DNA from 4 places in the Pseudomonas sp. FA117 genome. Region 4 is predicted to be linked to each of the others. Evidence: riboswitches for the same ligand, from Rfam matches in the RefSeq annotation. Region 4 holds a riboswitch; each other region holds the start of a gene.
What was found. Region 4 has a riboswitch for cobalamin ahead of AC1TXO_RS13915 (CbtB domain-containing protein). Riboswitches for the same ligand answer to the same signal wherever they lie in the genome.
Positions count from the first base shown of each region.

Region 1: linked by a shared signal. The riboswitch ahead of AC1TXO_RS12440 (ABC transporter ATP-binding protein) and the one ahead of AC1TXO_RS13915 (CbtB domain-containing protein) in region 4 are both predicted to bind cobalamin.
Region 2: linked by a shared signal. The riboswitch ahead of cobW (cobalamin biosynthesis protein CobW) and the one ahead of AC1TXO_RS13915 (CbtB domain-containing protein) in region 4 are both predicted to bind cobalamin.
Region 3: linked by a shared signal. The riboswitch ahead of cobO (cob(I)yrinic acid a,c-diamide adenosyltransferase) and the one ahead of AC1TXO_RS13915 (CbtB domain-containing protein) in region 4 are both predicted to bind cobalamin.

Region 1 is NZ_CM170675.1:2,714,344-2,717,616, reverse strand. It holds gene AC1TXO_RS12450 (efflux transporter outer membrane subunit) at 1-1,034, shown strand, start outside; gene AC1TXO_RS12445 (hypothetical protein) at 1,199-1,369, shown strand; cobalamin riboswitch at 1,418-1,624, shown strand; gene AC1TXO_RS12440 (ABC transporter ATP-binding protein) at 1,733-2,509, shown strand; gene AC1TXO_RS12435 (ABC transporter substrate-binding protein) at 2,506-3,273, shown strand, end outside.
Region 2 is NZ_CM170675.1:2,403,205-2,406,477, forward strand. It holds gene AC1TXO_RS11125 (GNAT family N-acetyltransferase) at 1-76, shown strand, start outside; gene AC1TXO_RS11130 (LysR substrate-binding domain-containing protein) at 211-1,092, shown strand; cobalamin riboswitch at 1,139-1,336, shown strand; gene cobW (cobalamin biosynthesis protein CobW) at 1,432-2,499, shown strand; gene cobN (cobaltochelatase subunit CobN) at 2,503-3,273, shown strand, end outside.
Region 3 is NZ_CM170675.1:1,498,073-1,501,345, reverse strand. It holds gene AC1TXO_RS07085 (cobyrinic acid a,c-diamide synthase CobB) at 1-661, opposite strand, end outside; gene cobO (cob(I)yrinic acid a,c-diamide adenosyltransferase) at 658-1,269, opposite strand; cobalamin riboswitch at 1,415-1,636, opposite strand; gene AC1TXO_RS07075 (hypothetical protein) at 1,774-2,352, shown strand; gene AC1TXO_RS07070 (C40 family peptidase) at 2,396-2,932, opposite strand; gene AC1TXO_RS07065 (C40 family peptidase) at 3,068-3,273, opposite strand, start outside.
Region 4 is NZ_CM170675.1:3,026,665-3,029,937, forward strand. It holds gene AC1TXO_RS13905 (alpha/beta hydrolase) at 67-951, shown strand; gene AC1TXO_RS13910 (hypothetical protein) at 964-1,695, opposite strand; cobalamin riboswitch at 1,862-2,082, shown strand; gene AC1TXO_RS13915 (CbtB domain-containing protein) at 2,181-2,366, shown strand; gene AC1TXO_RS13920 (CbtA family protein) at 2,377-3,069, shown strand; gene AC1TXO_RS13925 (cobalamin biosynthesis protein) at 3,069-3,273, shown strand, end outside.

The sequences.
Region 1 (3,273 bases), 310 kb from region 4:
CCATCACCCAGACCTACGCCGCCACCCTGGGCGTGAGCGCCTATGAGCTCGACCTGTTCGGCCGCCTGCGCAGCCTCAGCGACAAGGCCCTGCTCACCTACCTGCCCAGCGAACAGGCGCAGCGCAGCGTGCAGTTGGGCCTGGTGGCCAGTGTCGCCAGTGGCTACCTGACCTGGCGCGCCGACCTCGAACTGCTCGAACTGTCGCGCCAGACCCTTGCCGCCGACCAGCAGAGCCTGCGCCTGACCCAAGGCCAGCGCCGCGCCGGCACCGCGTCAGCGCTGCAACAGATCCAGGCGCAGACCAGCGTCGACAGCGCCCGCGCCGCCGTCGCCCGCTATCAGCGCCAGGTGGCCCAGGACATCAACCAGCTCACCCTGCTGGTCGGTGTGCCCCTGGACGAGGGCAACCCAGGCCTGCCGCTGGCGGCGCAGCAGATGATCGGCCTGCCGGCCGGCTTGCCCTCGGCACTGCTGCAGCGTCGCCCCGACATCCTCGAAGCCGAGTACCAGCTGCGCGCTGCCAACGCCGACATCGGCGCAGCCCGGGCAGCGTTCTTTCCCAGCATCAGCCTGACCGCCAATGCCGGCAGCAGCAGCCGCGAGCTGTCCGGCCTGTTCGACGGCGGCAGCGGCACCTGGCTGTTCCAGCCACAGATCAACCTGCCGCTGTTCACAGCCGGCAGCCTGCGTGCCAGCCTCGATTACGCACGCCTGCAAAAGCAGATCGAGGTCGCGCGCTATGAAAAATCGATCCAGGTGGCCTTCCAGGAAGTCTCCGACGGGCTTGCCGCGCGGGCGACCTACCAGCGCCAGTTGCTGGCCCAGCGTGACCTGGTGGATTCGACCCAGCGTTACTACGACCTGGCCCGCAACCGCTATCGCATCGGCGTCGACAGCAGCCTGACCTTCCTCGACGCCCAGCGCTCGCTGTTCAGCGCCCAGCAGGGGCTGATCAACGACCGGCTGGCCCAGTTGCTCGCCGAGGTCAACCTGTACGCCGCCCTCGGCGGCGGTTGGGCGCCCCATCCATGAAGCCCGCTTGCGCAACCGTCGGTCGGCACTGACGTCAGTTGCATGGACCGCACTGGCTCGACAGCCACTCCCAGATAATGAGGGCTTGCCCAAGGGCGGCCCCTCACTCCTGTGTTGGCCCGCCTGCGGGTGGGCCTTTTTTCAACCCAGCGAGGGTGGACGTCATGAACGAAAAGCACTGGATGGGCGGCGGCGACGCTCAGAGCGACTGGCCCGAGCTCGAGCCTGAGCCCCGCAACGACCGCGTCGATGACCCGGACGTGGACCCTGACCTCAACGAGGATGAAGACAATCGCCCCGGCGTGCCGGCCAGCGATCCGGAGTCCGGTGCCTGAGCGCCTGCGGCCCGGGCCGCGGTTGACTCCCCTGCCCATAAATGCTCAGATGCGCCCCTTGTTTCAGGTGTCCACGACCGCCGTGTCGGGGATTAAACGGGAAGCCGGTGCCTCGCCCAGTGCGACCAGTCCGGCGCTGCCCCCGCAACGGTAAGCGAGCGACGCATTCGATACACCACTGTGCCTGCGGCATGGGAAGGTGAGTGCCTCACGCCCCTCGCAAGCCCGGAGACCGGCCTGTCACTGCAGTTGGCAACACCCGCGGTGGGCGGGCGTGGGCCGGTCTTCGCGGCAGCCTTGCCTGCGCGACGCCTCCACGCGCATCCACCGTTCGGGTTTCACTCACCCTGCGACGGTCCGCTCATGTCACGCCCCACCCTGCATATCCAAGGCCTGCACTGGTCGCCGCACAGCGGTGGGCGCGCCCTGCTCGAGAACATCGACCTGCAGATCGGCGCCGGCGAGTTCGTCGGCCTGATCGGCCCAAACGGCAGCGGCAAGACCAGCCTGCTGCGCTGTGCCTACCGCTTCAATCGCCCGCACGCTGGCCAGGTCCAGCTCGATGGCGAAGACATCTGGCAACGCAACCCACGCTGGGTAGCGCAGCGTATCGCGGTGATGCTGCAGGAATTTCCCGAGGACTTCGGCCTGACCGTGCGCGATGTCGTGGCCATGGGCCGCACGCCGCACCTGGGCTGGTTCGACGGCGACGGCGACCCGGGCCTGATCGACGACACCCTGGCCAGGCTCGGCCTGCTGCCCCGCGCCCTGGATGCGTTCGTCTGCCTGTCGGGCGGCGAAAAGCAGCGCGTGCTGCTGGCCCGGGCGCTGGTCCAGGAGCCGCGCCTGCTGATTCTCGACGAGCCGACCAACCATCTCGACCCCCGCTTCCAGCTGGCCCTGCTGCAGCAACTGCGCGGTACCGGCCTGAGCCTGCTGGCCAGCTTCCACGACCTGAACCTGGCAGCCGCCTTCTGTGACCGCCTGTACGTGATCGACGGCGGCCGCATCGTCACCCATGGCACGCCGGAGCAGGTGCTGACCGAGCAATGCCTGGCCGAGGTGTTCGGCGTGCAGGCCCTGGTCGACCGCCACCCGCTGGCCTCCCATCCACGCATTACCTGGATCAGCCCCGCATGAAACCGCTGCTCACCTGCCTGGCCCTGCTCAGCGCCCTGCCCCTGTTCGCCCAGGCCGAAAGCTACCCGCTGACCGTACGCAGTTGCGACCGTGACGTGACCTTCACCCACGCGCCGCAGCACGCCGTCAGCCACGACATCAACCTCACCGGCATGCTCCTGGCCCTGGGCCTGCGCGATCACATGGCCGGCTACAGCGGCATCAGCGGCTGGAAGACCCTCGACCCGAGCCTGCGCGAGGCGCTGGCAGGCCTGCCGGAGCTGGCACCGCGCTATGTGTCTGTGGAGAACCTGCTCGATGCCGATGCCGACTTTTTCCTGGCCGGCTGGAGCTATGGCATGCGCATCGGCGGCCCGGTCACGCCCCAGACCCTGGCGCCATTCGGTATCCCGGTGTACGAGCTGAGCGAGTCGTGCTCGTGGATCATGCCGCAGCGCCAGGCCAGCCTCGAAGACCTGTACCGCGACCTGGACAACCTGGGTCGGATATTCGATGTGCGCGAGCGCGCCAGCGTGCTGGTCAGCCAGCTGCGCCAGCGGGTCGAACGGGTCGCGGCGCAAGTGGCCCAGGCCGGGCAACGGCCACGGGTGTTCCTCTACGACAGCGGCGAAGACCGCCCCACCACCTCGGGGCGCCTGGGCATGCCGCAGGCTCTGATCAGCGCTGCCGGTGGTGACAATGTGATGAGCGACGTGAGCGCCAGCTGGACCCAGGTCAACTGGGAAAGCGTGGTGGAGCGCGACCCGGAGGTGATCGTCATCGTC
Region 2 (3,273 bases), 620 kb from region 4:
CCTGACACCCATGATGCGGCAGGTATTTACCTCGATCACCGAACACACCGGTATCGTTTCCGTATCGACGCGCTGAGCGTCTTGTCAGGCGCTGCCTGGTGCCAGCCCATGCGCTGCAAGCCGCTAGCGCGTTTACCAATGGCCAGGCGTTGCCCGTCGCCAAGGGGCATGCTAGAAATCAGCTTTGCCATTTGAAAATCCAATACCCTCATGTCCATCAGCGTAAAACCGAATAGGGCCCTGTTCGACCTCGACCTGCTGCGCGCCATCGTCGTGGTCGCCGACTGCGGCAGTTTCACCACGGCCGCGGCGCGCCTGCATTCGACCCAGTCGACCATCAGCCAGAAGGTACGCCGCCTGGAAGAGATGGTTGGCCATCGCTTGCTGGTGCGCGGCAACCGCGACGTGCTGCCGACCGACGCTGGCCAGACCCTGCTTGGCTATGCCCGGCACATGCTGGCGCTGAACGACCAGATGCTCGAGGCGCTGGCCGGGGCGATGGTCGGCGTCACCGTCCGCCTGGGCGTGCCCGAGGACTTCGTCGGCGGACGCACCACCAACGCGCTGTCGGCCTTCAGCCGCCTGCACCCGCAGGTCAAGCTGGAGGTCACCAGCGGCCTGTGCCGCGACCTGAGCCAGGCATACGACAACGGTGAACTCGACCTGGTGCTGCTCAAGCAGCGGCGTAACAGCCGCGAAGGTGTGTCCTGCTGGCCGGAGCGCCTGCAGTGGATCGACAGCCTGCGCATGCCGGCCTTCGAACTGGACCCGGTGCCGCTGGTGACCTTCCCGCCGCGCGGCCTGTATCGCGAAGACATGATCCACGCCATCGAGGGCATGGGCCGGCGCTGGCGCATCAGCTTCACCAGCTCCAGCCTGTCCGGCATCCAGGCGGCAGTGGCCGACGGCATGGGCGTCAGCCTGCTGCCGCCGCGTGCCGCCACCGGCGAGCACCGCGTGCTGGGTGCGAGCGAGGGTTTGCCCGAGGTGGACAGCTATGAAATCGTCATCGTCCACCGGCCCAGCGCCGATGCGATGGTCAAGGCCCTGGCCCAGGTGCTGACCGAACTGCTCGCCGGGGATGGCATCTGACGCGCTCCGATCGGCGTCAGACGGTTGACCACCTGCGCACCACTGCGTAGCCTTGCCGCTTCGAGGTTCTCCGGCCCGGCCGGAGCTAAGACGGGAACGCGGTACAAGCCGCGGCTGCCCCCGCAACTGTAGGCACTGAACAGGTTCGACACTGCCACTGCGCGCCCGCGCGGGAAGGCGCCGACCTGACGACTCGACATCGTGCAGTGCAAGCCAGGAGACCTGCCTCGCAACGTTTTCGACCTTCAACCGGGCGGGGTGATCCGGTGGCGAACGAGCCCGGCCGGCTGCGGTTGTCGTCCCGCATGCCCGCACCACTGCTGCCAAGGGCATCGCCACATGAAAACACTGGCCAAACTTCCCGTCACCATCGTCACCGGCTTCCTCGGCTCGGGCAAGACCACCTTGCTCCGGCACATGCTCGACAACGCCCAGGGCCGCCGCATCGCAGTCATCGTCAACGAGTTCGGCGAGCTGGGCATCGACGGCGAAATCCTCAAGCAGTGCAGCATCGGTTGCACCGAGGAAGAGGCCAACGGCCGGGTCTACGAACTGGCCAACGGCTGCCTGTGCTGCACCGTGCAGGAAGAGTTCTTCCCGGTGATGCGCGAGCTGGTAGCCCGTCGCGGCGACCTCGACCACATCCTCATCGAAACCAGCGGCCTGGCCCTGCCCAAACCTCTGGTACAGGCCTTCCAGTGGCCGGAAATCCGCAACGCCTGCACCGTCGATGCGGTGATCACCGTGGTCGACAGCCCGGCCGTGGCCGCCGGCACCTTCGCCGCCTATCCGGACCAGGTCGACGCCCAGCGCAAGCTGGACCCGAACCTGGATCACGAATCGCCATTGCACGAGCTGTTCGCCGACCAGTTGGCCAGTGCCGACCTGGTGGTGCTGAACAAGGCGGACCTGATCGACGCCGAGGGCCTGGCCAAGGTTCGCGCCGAAGTGGCCGAAGAACTGCCGCCGGCGGTCAAGGTGATCGAGGCCAGCAGTGGCCGCCTGCCGCTGGACGTGTTGCTGGGCGTGGGCGCCGAATCCGAGGTGCACATCGACGGTCGCCGCACCCACCACGATTCGCATCACGACGGCGACGACCATGACGACCACGATCATGACGCCTTCGATTCGATCTCCATCGACCTGCCCGAAGCCGATGAAAGTCTGCTGCTCGACGCCCTGACCCAGTTGGTCACCGAGTTCGGCATCCTGCGTGCCAAGGGCTTCGCTGCAATCCCCGGCAAGCCGATGCGCCTGCTGATCCAGGGCGTGGGTACCCGTTTCGACAAGCACTTCGACCGCGCCTGGCGCAGCGACGAGCCGCGCATCACCCGTCTGGTGCTGATCGGCCAGGACCTCGATGCCACCCAGCTGGAAGCGCGCCTGCGCCAGGCCTTGGGCGCCTGACCGATGCACCTGCTGCGGACCCAGCCCGGCGGCTTCGTGCCGGACGACAGCATTGCCGACCTCGGCCAGACACCCGCCGAGCTGGTGATCCTCTGCAGCGGCGACTCCCACCTGGCACTGCTCGCCGAAACCGCCGAGCAGTTGCCGGACGATTTCCCCAGCCTGCGCCTGGCCAACCCCATGCAGGTGCAGAACCATGCCTCGGTCGACCTGTACATCGATGAGGTGCTACGCCACGCCAAGGTCATCCTGGTGTCGCTGCACGGCGGTGTCGGCTACTGGCGCTATGGCGTCGAGCAACTGGTCGAGCTGGCTGCACGCGGCGTGCAGCTGATTCTGGTGCCCGGCGACGACCGCCCCGACCCCGAGCTGACGCAACTGGGCACGGTGCCGGCCGAGCAGGCCGAGCGGCTCTGGCATTTCCTGCGCCAGGGCGGCAAGGCCAACGCCGTCAACCTGTTCAAGTGCCTGGCCAGCCAGTGGCTGGGGCGTGACTATGCCTGGGACGAACCGCAGCCGTTGCCGCGCACCAGCGTCTACCACCCCGGCAAGCCCGCTGCGCAGCTCGAGGACTGGTATCCCGAGTGGCACCCGGAGCACCCGGTGGCGCCGCTGCTGTTCTACCGTTCGCACCTGCAGGCGGCCAATACCGCGTTCATCGACGTGTTCTGCCAGCGCCTGCAGGCGGCCGGGCTGAACCCGCTGCCGATTGCAGTCGCCAGCCTCAAGGAGGCCGCTTGCCTGGAGCAGGTCGAAGCCTGGCTCGACGAGGTG
Region 3 (3,273 bases), 1.5 Mb from region 4:
GCGGCAAGGCGGCATCGCAGCTGGCGCCCAGGGCTTCGGCGGCCGCGTCGAGGCGGGCGTCGAGGTCGTTCAGTTCGCTGGCCTGGACCAGCCCCAGGTGGCGGCTGGGCAGCTCGATGCCGCGTTCGCGCGACAACCCACCGTACCAACGCAGGCCTTCGGTCAGGCTGCCTTCGAGCAGCTGCGCATGGCGCAGGCTGCCGACCCGGTTGGCCAGCACGCCGGCAAACGGCAGGTCGGCCTGGTAGCGCGCCAGCCCCAGGGCCAGGGCGCCAAAGGTCTGGGCCATGGCCGTGCCGTCGATCACCGCCAGCACCGGCACGCCGAAATGCCGCGCAAGGTCGGCGCTCGACGGCGTGCCGTCGAACAGGCCCATGACGCCTTCGATCAGGATCAGGTCGGCTTCGGCAGCGGCCTCCCACAACAGGCGACGGCTTTCCTGCTCGCCGATCATCCACATGTCCAGCTGGTACACCGGCGCACCGCTGGCGCGCTCGAGAATCATCGGGTCGAGAAAATCAGGCCCGCACTTGAACACCCGGACCTTGCGCCCGAGGTTGCGGTGCAGGCGCGCCAGGGCGGCGGTGACGGTGGTCTTGCCCTGGCCGGATGCCGGCGCGGCAATCAGCACCGCCGGGCAGTGACGTGAGGCTCGAGTCACAGTTCGACGCCCTTCTGCGCACGGATGCCCGCCTGGAAGGCGTGCTTGAGCATGCCCATCTCGGTGACGGTGTCGGCCAGTTCGACCATTTCCGGCTTGGCCCCGCGACCGGTGACGATCACATGCTGCATCGGCGGGCGCGCCTGGATGTCCGAAAGCACCTGGTCGAGGTCGAGGTAGCCGTGCTTGAGAGCGATGTTCAGTTCATCGAGTACCACGAACTGTACCGAAGGATCCTGCAGCAACTGGCGAGAGACTGCCCAGGCCGCTTCTGCAGCGGCGATGTCGCGCTGGCGGTCCTGGGTTTCCCAGGTAAAGCCTTCGCCCATCACGTGATAGCGCACTTCATCGGGGAAGCGGCGGAAGAACAGTTCTTCGCCGGTGCTGTTGCGCCCCTTGATGAACTGCACCACCCCGCACTGCATGCCATGCCCGAGCGCGCGGGCGAGCATGCCGAAGGCCGAGCTGCTCTTGCCCTTGCCATTGCCGGTCAGCACCAGCAGCAGGCCGCATTCGTTGGGGGAATTGGCGATACGTTCGTCGATGATCGCCTTCTTGCGCTGCATGCGCGCCAGGTGGCGTTCGTCGCGTTCGGTGGATTCGCTCATCAGGGGTTCTCCGCAGGCTGTCGACGCGCCGGTGGGGCACTCGCGGGCGGGCACCAGGCAACGACAGATAAACAAGGCAGGCAAGCGAAGGGCGCGCGCAGGGGCCGTGGCAATAGCACGGGTCAGCGCGCATCACCCTCCGTGATGCCGTTGGCAGTGACAGGCCGGTCTCCGGGCTCGTGAGCCGGGCCCTGGCCCGAAACCGCGCGCCTTCCCGGGGGACGAATGCCCCAGTGGCCCTGCGCGATCTTGACTCACCTACCGTTGCGGGGGCAGCGCCGGATTCGCGCCTTGCTGGCGCCCACCGGCTTCCCAGTTTCACCCTGACGGAGCCGATCCGCAGAGCACCTGAAACACGCCGCGAAGGTTAGAGGGTTGCACCGGGAGCGTCAATTGAACACCGACGATGAACGGTTGATGTGGATGCTTGTCTCACTATCGAAGCAGTGATATCACATAGCCATCACCCAGCTGCACGCGACCATAATAAAAGGAGAGCGCGTCATGCAAGGCTTGATCATCCACAACCCGCACCTGGAATTCCTGCGTCCGGCCCTGGAACGCTGGGTCGACTGCATCGACCGTTTCAACCAGATCCATGGCGACGGCGATGCGCCCTACTGGCATGGCGCCCAGGCCAATGCCGGGATCCTCGCCGCCGCAGCCTGGCAGGCCGAGCTGGTGGCGCTGCAGCACTACCAGAGCAAGAAGCAGCGTGACGAAGGCGAGCGCGAGGGGCGCTGCGATCTGTCGATTGCCGGCGCCGAACACTCCATTCATCTGCACACCGAGCAGCGCTGGCCAAAGATTGCCCGCCTGGACCTGGCGGGCGCCCTGCAGGAGAGCGCGACCTTGGCGCGGCTGACCGCCTACCCCAGCCAGCTGAAGGCCGGAGCGCTGTTCGTCAGCCCATGGAAGGCGGGACAGCATGCCAGCCCGGAGGAATTGCAGGATCTGGTCGATGACTTGAACAAGCACACAGCCTGCGCAATTGCCTGGTACTTCCCGTATGCGTACCGCAAGTTGCATAACGAGTCAGGGCAGTATCATCCAGGGGTGGCGTTGTTGCTCAAGCAGGCTTGAGTACAGGGCTCGGGGGCTGCTGCGCAGCCCTTTCCCGACACCATCAGGGGTTCTGCGCGAGATGCCCCGGCGCCAACACCCGCTTGGCCTGCAGGTACGCCTTGGACCAGTAGCTGTTCGACAGGTAGTCGAGCCGCACGGTACCGCCGGTGGACGGCGCATGCACGAAGCGCCCCTCCCCCACGTAGATCCCCGCATGGCTCACCTGCGAGCCGCCGCCGGTGGCGAAGAACACCAGGTCACCGGACTGCAGTGAATTGATGTCAACGCTCGGGGCACGCATGACGATCATCTCGCGGGTCGAGCGCGGCAGGTTGATGTTCGCCGCACCGCGGTACACATAGCCGATCAGCCCGCTGCAATCGAACCCCGAATCCGGCGTGTTGCCGCCCCAACGGTACGGCGTGCCGACCAGGCCGATGGCACGGATCAGCACGTCGTCCGCCACAGGCGAAGATGAAGGCTGGTCGATGAAGGTGACCTGCGGCTTGACCACAGGGGCCGGAGCCGGAGCACGGCTGGAACAGGCGGCGAGCAGTGCCGCGAGGGAAAGGAGTGCGAAGCGCGTCAGCATCGTCATGGGTCAGAACCTGTCTGAGACCAATCGGCCGCAGCCGAAAAAAGAGTTAAGGATTTAGATTAGACGCTATTCGTAAATGCGCACGGCGGCTAGCTTTTCAGCTACGCCGCCGTGCGAGGATACAGCATTTTGATATCAGTTGCGCGACAGGGTGGTGGTCGGCGCCATGGCCAAGGCACGCTTGGCTTCGATGAAGGTCTTGCTCCAGTAACGGTCATCGAGGTTGTCGATGCGCACGCCACCGCTGCGGCGGCTGCTGGAGTGGATGAACTGGTTGTCGCCCAGGTAGATGCCGGCGTGGCTGACGCGGCCGCGACCGTTGGTGCTGAAGAACAGCAGGT
Region 4 (3,273 bases):
AATTTCCTGCCTACGGACCACGGCTTCTGCTAAAACGCGACGGTTCCCCTGCTGCCGAAGACGCCCATGACCGAATCCCTGCTGACCCACTTCAAACGCCGCTGGCTGGCCTGGCTGGCCATGACCCTGCTGGTGGTGGGCCTGCCGGCAGGCTGCGCCGTGCTCCAGCACAAGGAGCGGGAACTGGTGTTTCGCATCGAACCGGGCCAGGCCAGCTGGTTCCGCGGATTGCCGGCCGAGGTGCAGGAACTGGACCTGCGCCCGCGCAGCTTCACCGACGGCCAGAGCCTGCACGCCTGGTGGTGGCCGGCCAGGCGCGCCGATGCCCCGGCGATTCTCTACCTGCACGGCGTGCGCTGGAACCTCACCGGCCAGTTGTTCCGCATCGAGCAACTGCATGCCATGGGCTATTCGGTGCTCGCCGTGGACTACCGCGGCTTTGGCCAGAGTCGGGGCGACCTGCCGTCCGAGGCCACGGTCTACGAAGATGCACGCATCGCCTGGGAGCGCTTCGCCCAGCTGCAGCCGGTAGCGGGCAAACGCCTGATCTTCGGCCATTCGCTGGGCGGTGCGGTGGCGGTGGAACTGGCCTCGGAACTGAGCCGCCATGCGCGTGAGGATGGCCAGCCGGTCCCCGCGCGCGGGCTGATCCTGGAGTCGACCTTCACCTCCCTTGGCGACGTTGCCACCGCAGTGGCCGACACCTCGCTGCCGGTGCGCTGGCTGCTGTCGCAGAAGTTCGACTCGCTGGGCAAGATCGCCGAGGTCGGCCTGCCGCTGCTGTTGGTGCACGGCCAGGATGATCGCTTCGTCCCGCCACGTTTCAGTCAGGCGCTGTTCGACGCCGCGCAGGAGCCCAAGACCCTGCTGCTGGTGCCCGGGGCCACCCACAACAACAGCATGAGCCTGGCGGGTCAGCGCTACCGGCGGGCAATCGAGGCGTTGCTCTGAGCGTGCCGACACTCACTGCACCGGCAGGAAGTTCATCAACAACAGGCTTTGCGCATAGTTGAGGCCGATACGCCGGTAGCGCTCGTCGAGCATCTGCGCCAGCAGGTCCAGGCGCGCGACGATCTTGCCGAATTCGACCGCGAAGCTCAGATTGCTGCCTTCCTCGGAGATTTCGTTGGAGAACAGCAGCAAAACGCCGTTGGCGTCCTGGCGCTGGCTGAGCATCCAGGTGGCCTTCTCGATGTTGCGCGCAGCGTTGTTGACGAACAACGGATCGATGGCGTCGGTCATGTAGAACTCGGTACGACCGCCATGGGCGGTGACCAGCATGCTGCCGATGGCATAGATGAACGCCCCGACCCGGTCGCCACGAAACTCCGGGCTCAAGGCATAGCTCAAGGCTGCCAGGTCGCGGCGCTCGCCCAATTGCGGCAGCGGCTGGCGCTGCTCGATGGCTTGGCGGATCTGCCGTTCGGCGGTGGCGGCATCCAGGTAGCCGGACTGCCTCCACTGGTTGGGATTGCGCAGGTACAGCTTGTTCATCAGCAGGTACAGGCTCTGCAGGTTGTCACGCATCGACAGGGTCGCCATGCGGTCGACGCTGGTCTGGAACAACTCGCTCGGCTGGCCATTGCCCAACTGCGTGAACAGGTCGCGGCCATCCTGCGCGGTACAGGCGCACAGGCCGGTCATGACACCCGCAAGCAACAGGCGGGTGCAGCGATGAAAGACAGAAACGGGCATCTGCTCCGGGATCCGGGGTCAGTGGCCGGGCCGGTGATCGGCGCAGCCTGGCCATGGATAGAGCCTGGGAATCGGAAAAAGTGCGGCGAACCGCGCAAAGCGGGCACCGCGCCGCACTTGCCGAGCATTTCGTAACAAGAATTGACGGCCAAACACGGCCGTGATTTGCTAATACATTACGTAGGGTGCCCCGCACAGGGGTGAAACGGGAAACCGGTGCGTCCAGGTCCAGTCATGGGCCGGACAAGTCCGGTGCTGCCCCCGCAACGGTAAGCGAGCGCGCGTCTGATCCACTGTGTCGGCAGTACGGCATGGGAAGGTGACGCCACACCGGGAGCCCCGCTCCTGCTCGTCAGCCCGGAGACCGGCCCGACGTACCTTGATCACACCCCGCGGTGGGCGGGCGCTGTTGCTGACCCCGGGCGATGTTCGTCCGGGGTCGCCGCGCTTCCTGTCGCCATGAAAAAAAAGCAGAGGAATGCGTCATGTCCGTCACCAGCGCCAAACACAGCATCGCCACTCCCGTCAGCCTCAGCCAGCGCCTCGTGGTCGCGGTCGGCGCCAGCCTGCTGGGCCTGTGCCTGGTGTACTTCGCCGGGTTCTCGCACCTGGAGGCCGTGCACAACGCGGCCCACGACACGCGCCACAGCGCCGCCTTCCCTTGCCACTGAGTGCCCAGCAATGATCAAGCGTATTGCCCGAACCGCGGGCTTCAGCGGTCTGCTGGCCGCCCTGTTGCTGACCCTGCTGCAAAGCTTCTGGGTCGCGCCGCTGATTCTGCAGGCTGAAACCTACGAGAACGCCGCGCCGGCCGAACAGCACGAACATGCCGGCGGCGAAGCCGGCGCAGGCCATGAACACAGTGAAGAAGCCTGGTCGCCGGAAGACGGCTGGCAGCGCGTGCTGTCGACCACGGGCGGCAACCTGGTGGTGGCGGTCGGCTTTGCCCTGATTCTTGCGGCGCTGTACAGCCTGCGCGAGCCTGGACGGGTCAGCACTGGCGCGCTGTGGGGCCTGGGCGGCTTCGCAGTGTTCTGCCTGGCGCCAACCCTGGGCCTGCCACCGGAACTGCCCGGCACCGCCGCTGCCGACCTGGCCCAGCGCCAGACCTGGTGGATCGGCACCGCTGCCGCCACCGCCGTGGGCCTGGCACTGCTGGTGTTCGCCCGCCACTGGTTGCTCAAGGTGCTGGGCGCAGCGTTGCTGGTGGTGCCTCACCTGATCGGCGCACCTCAGCCCGAAGTCCACGAAAGCCTGGCGCCCGAAGCGCTTGAGGCACAGTTCAAGGTCGCCTCCTGGCTGACCAATGCCGCGTTCTGGGTGGCCCTGGGCCTGATCAGCGCCTGGCTCTACCGCCGATCCGCGCAGGCCTGATGACGGCGCTGTACGCCGGTTTCGGTTGCCGTCGAGGGTGTCCGCTGCAGGTGCTGGACACCCTGTTGCGGCGCACCCTGGCCGACAACGGCCTGGCGCTGGCAGAGCTGCGAGGTATTGCCAGTATCGATCTTAAGGCCGACGAGCCAGGGTTGCGGCAGTTGGCCGAACGACTCGGACTACCCCTGGTGTTCTACTCGGCCT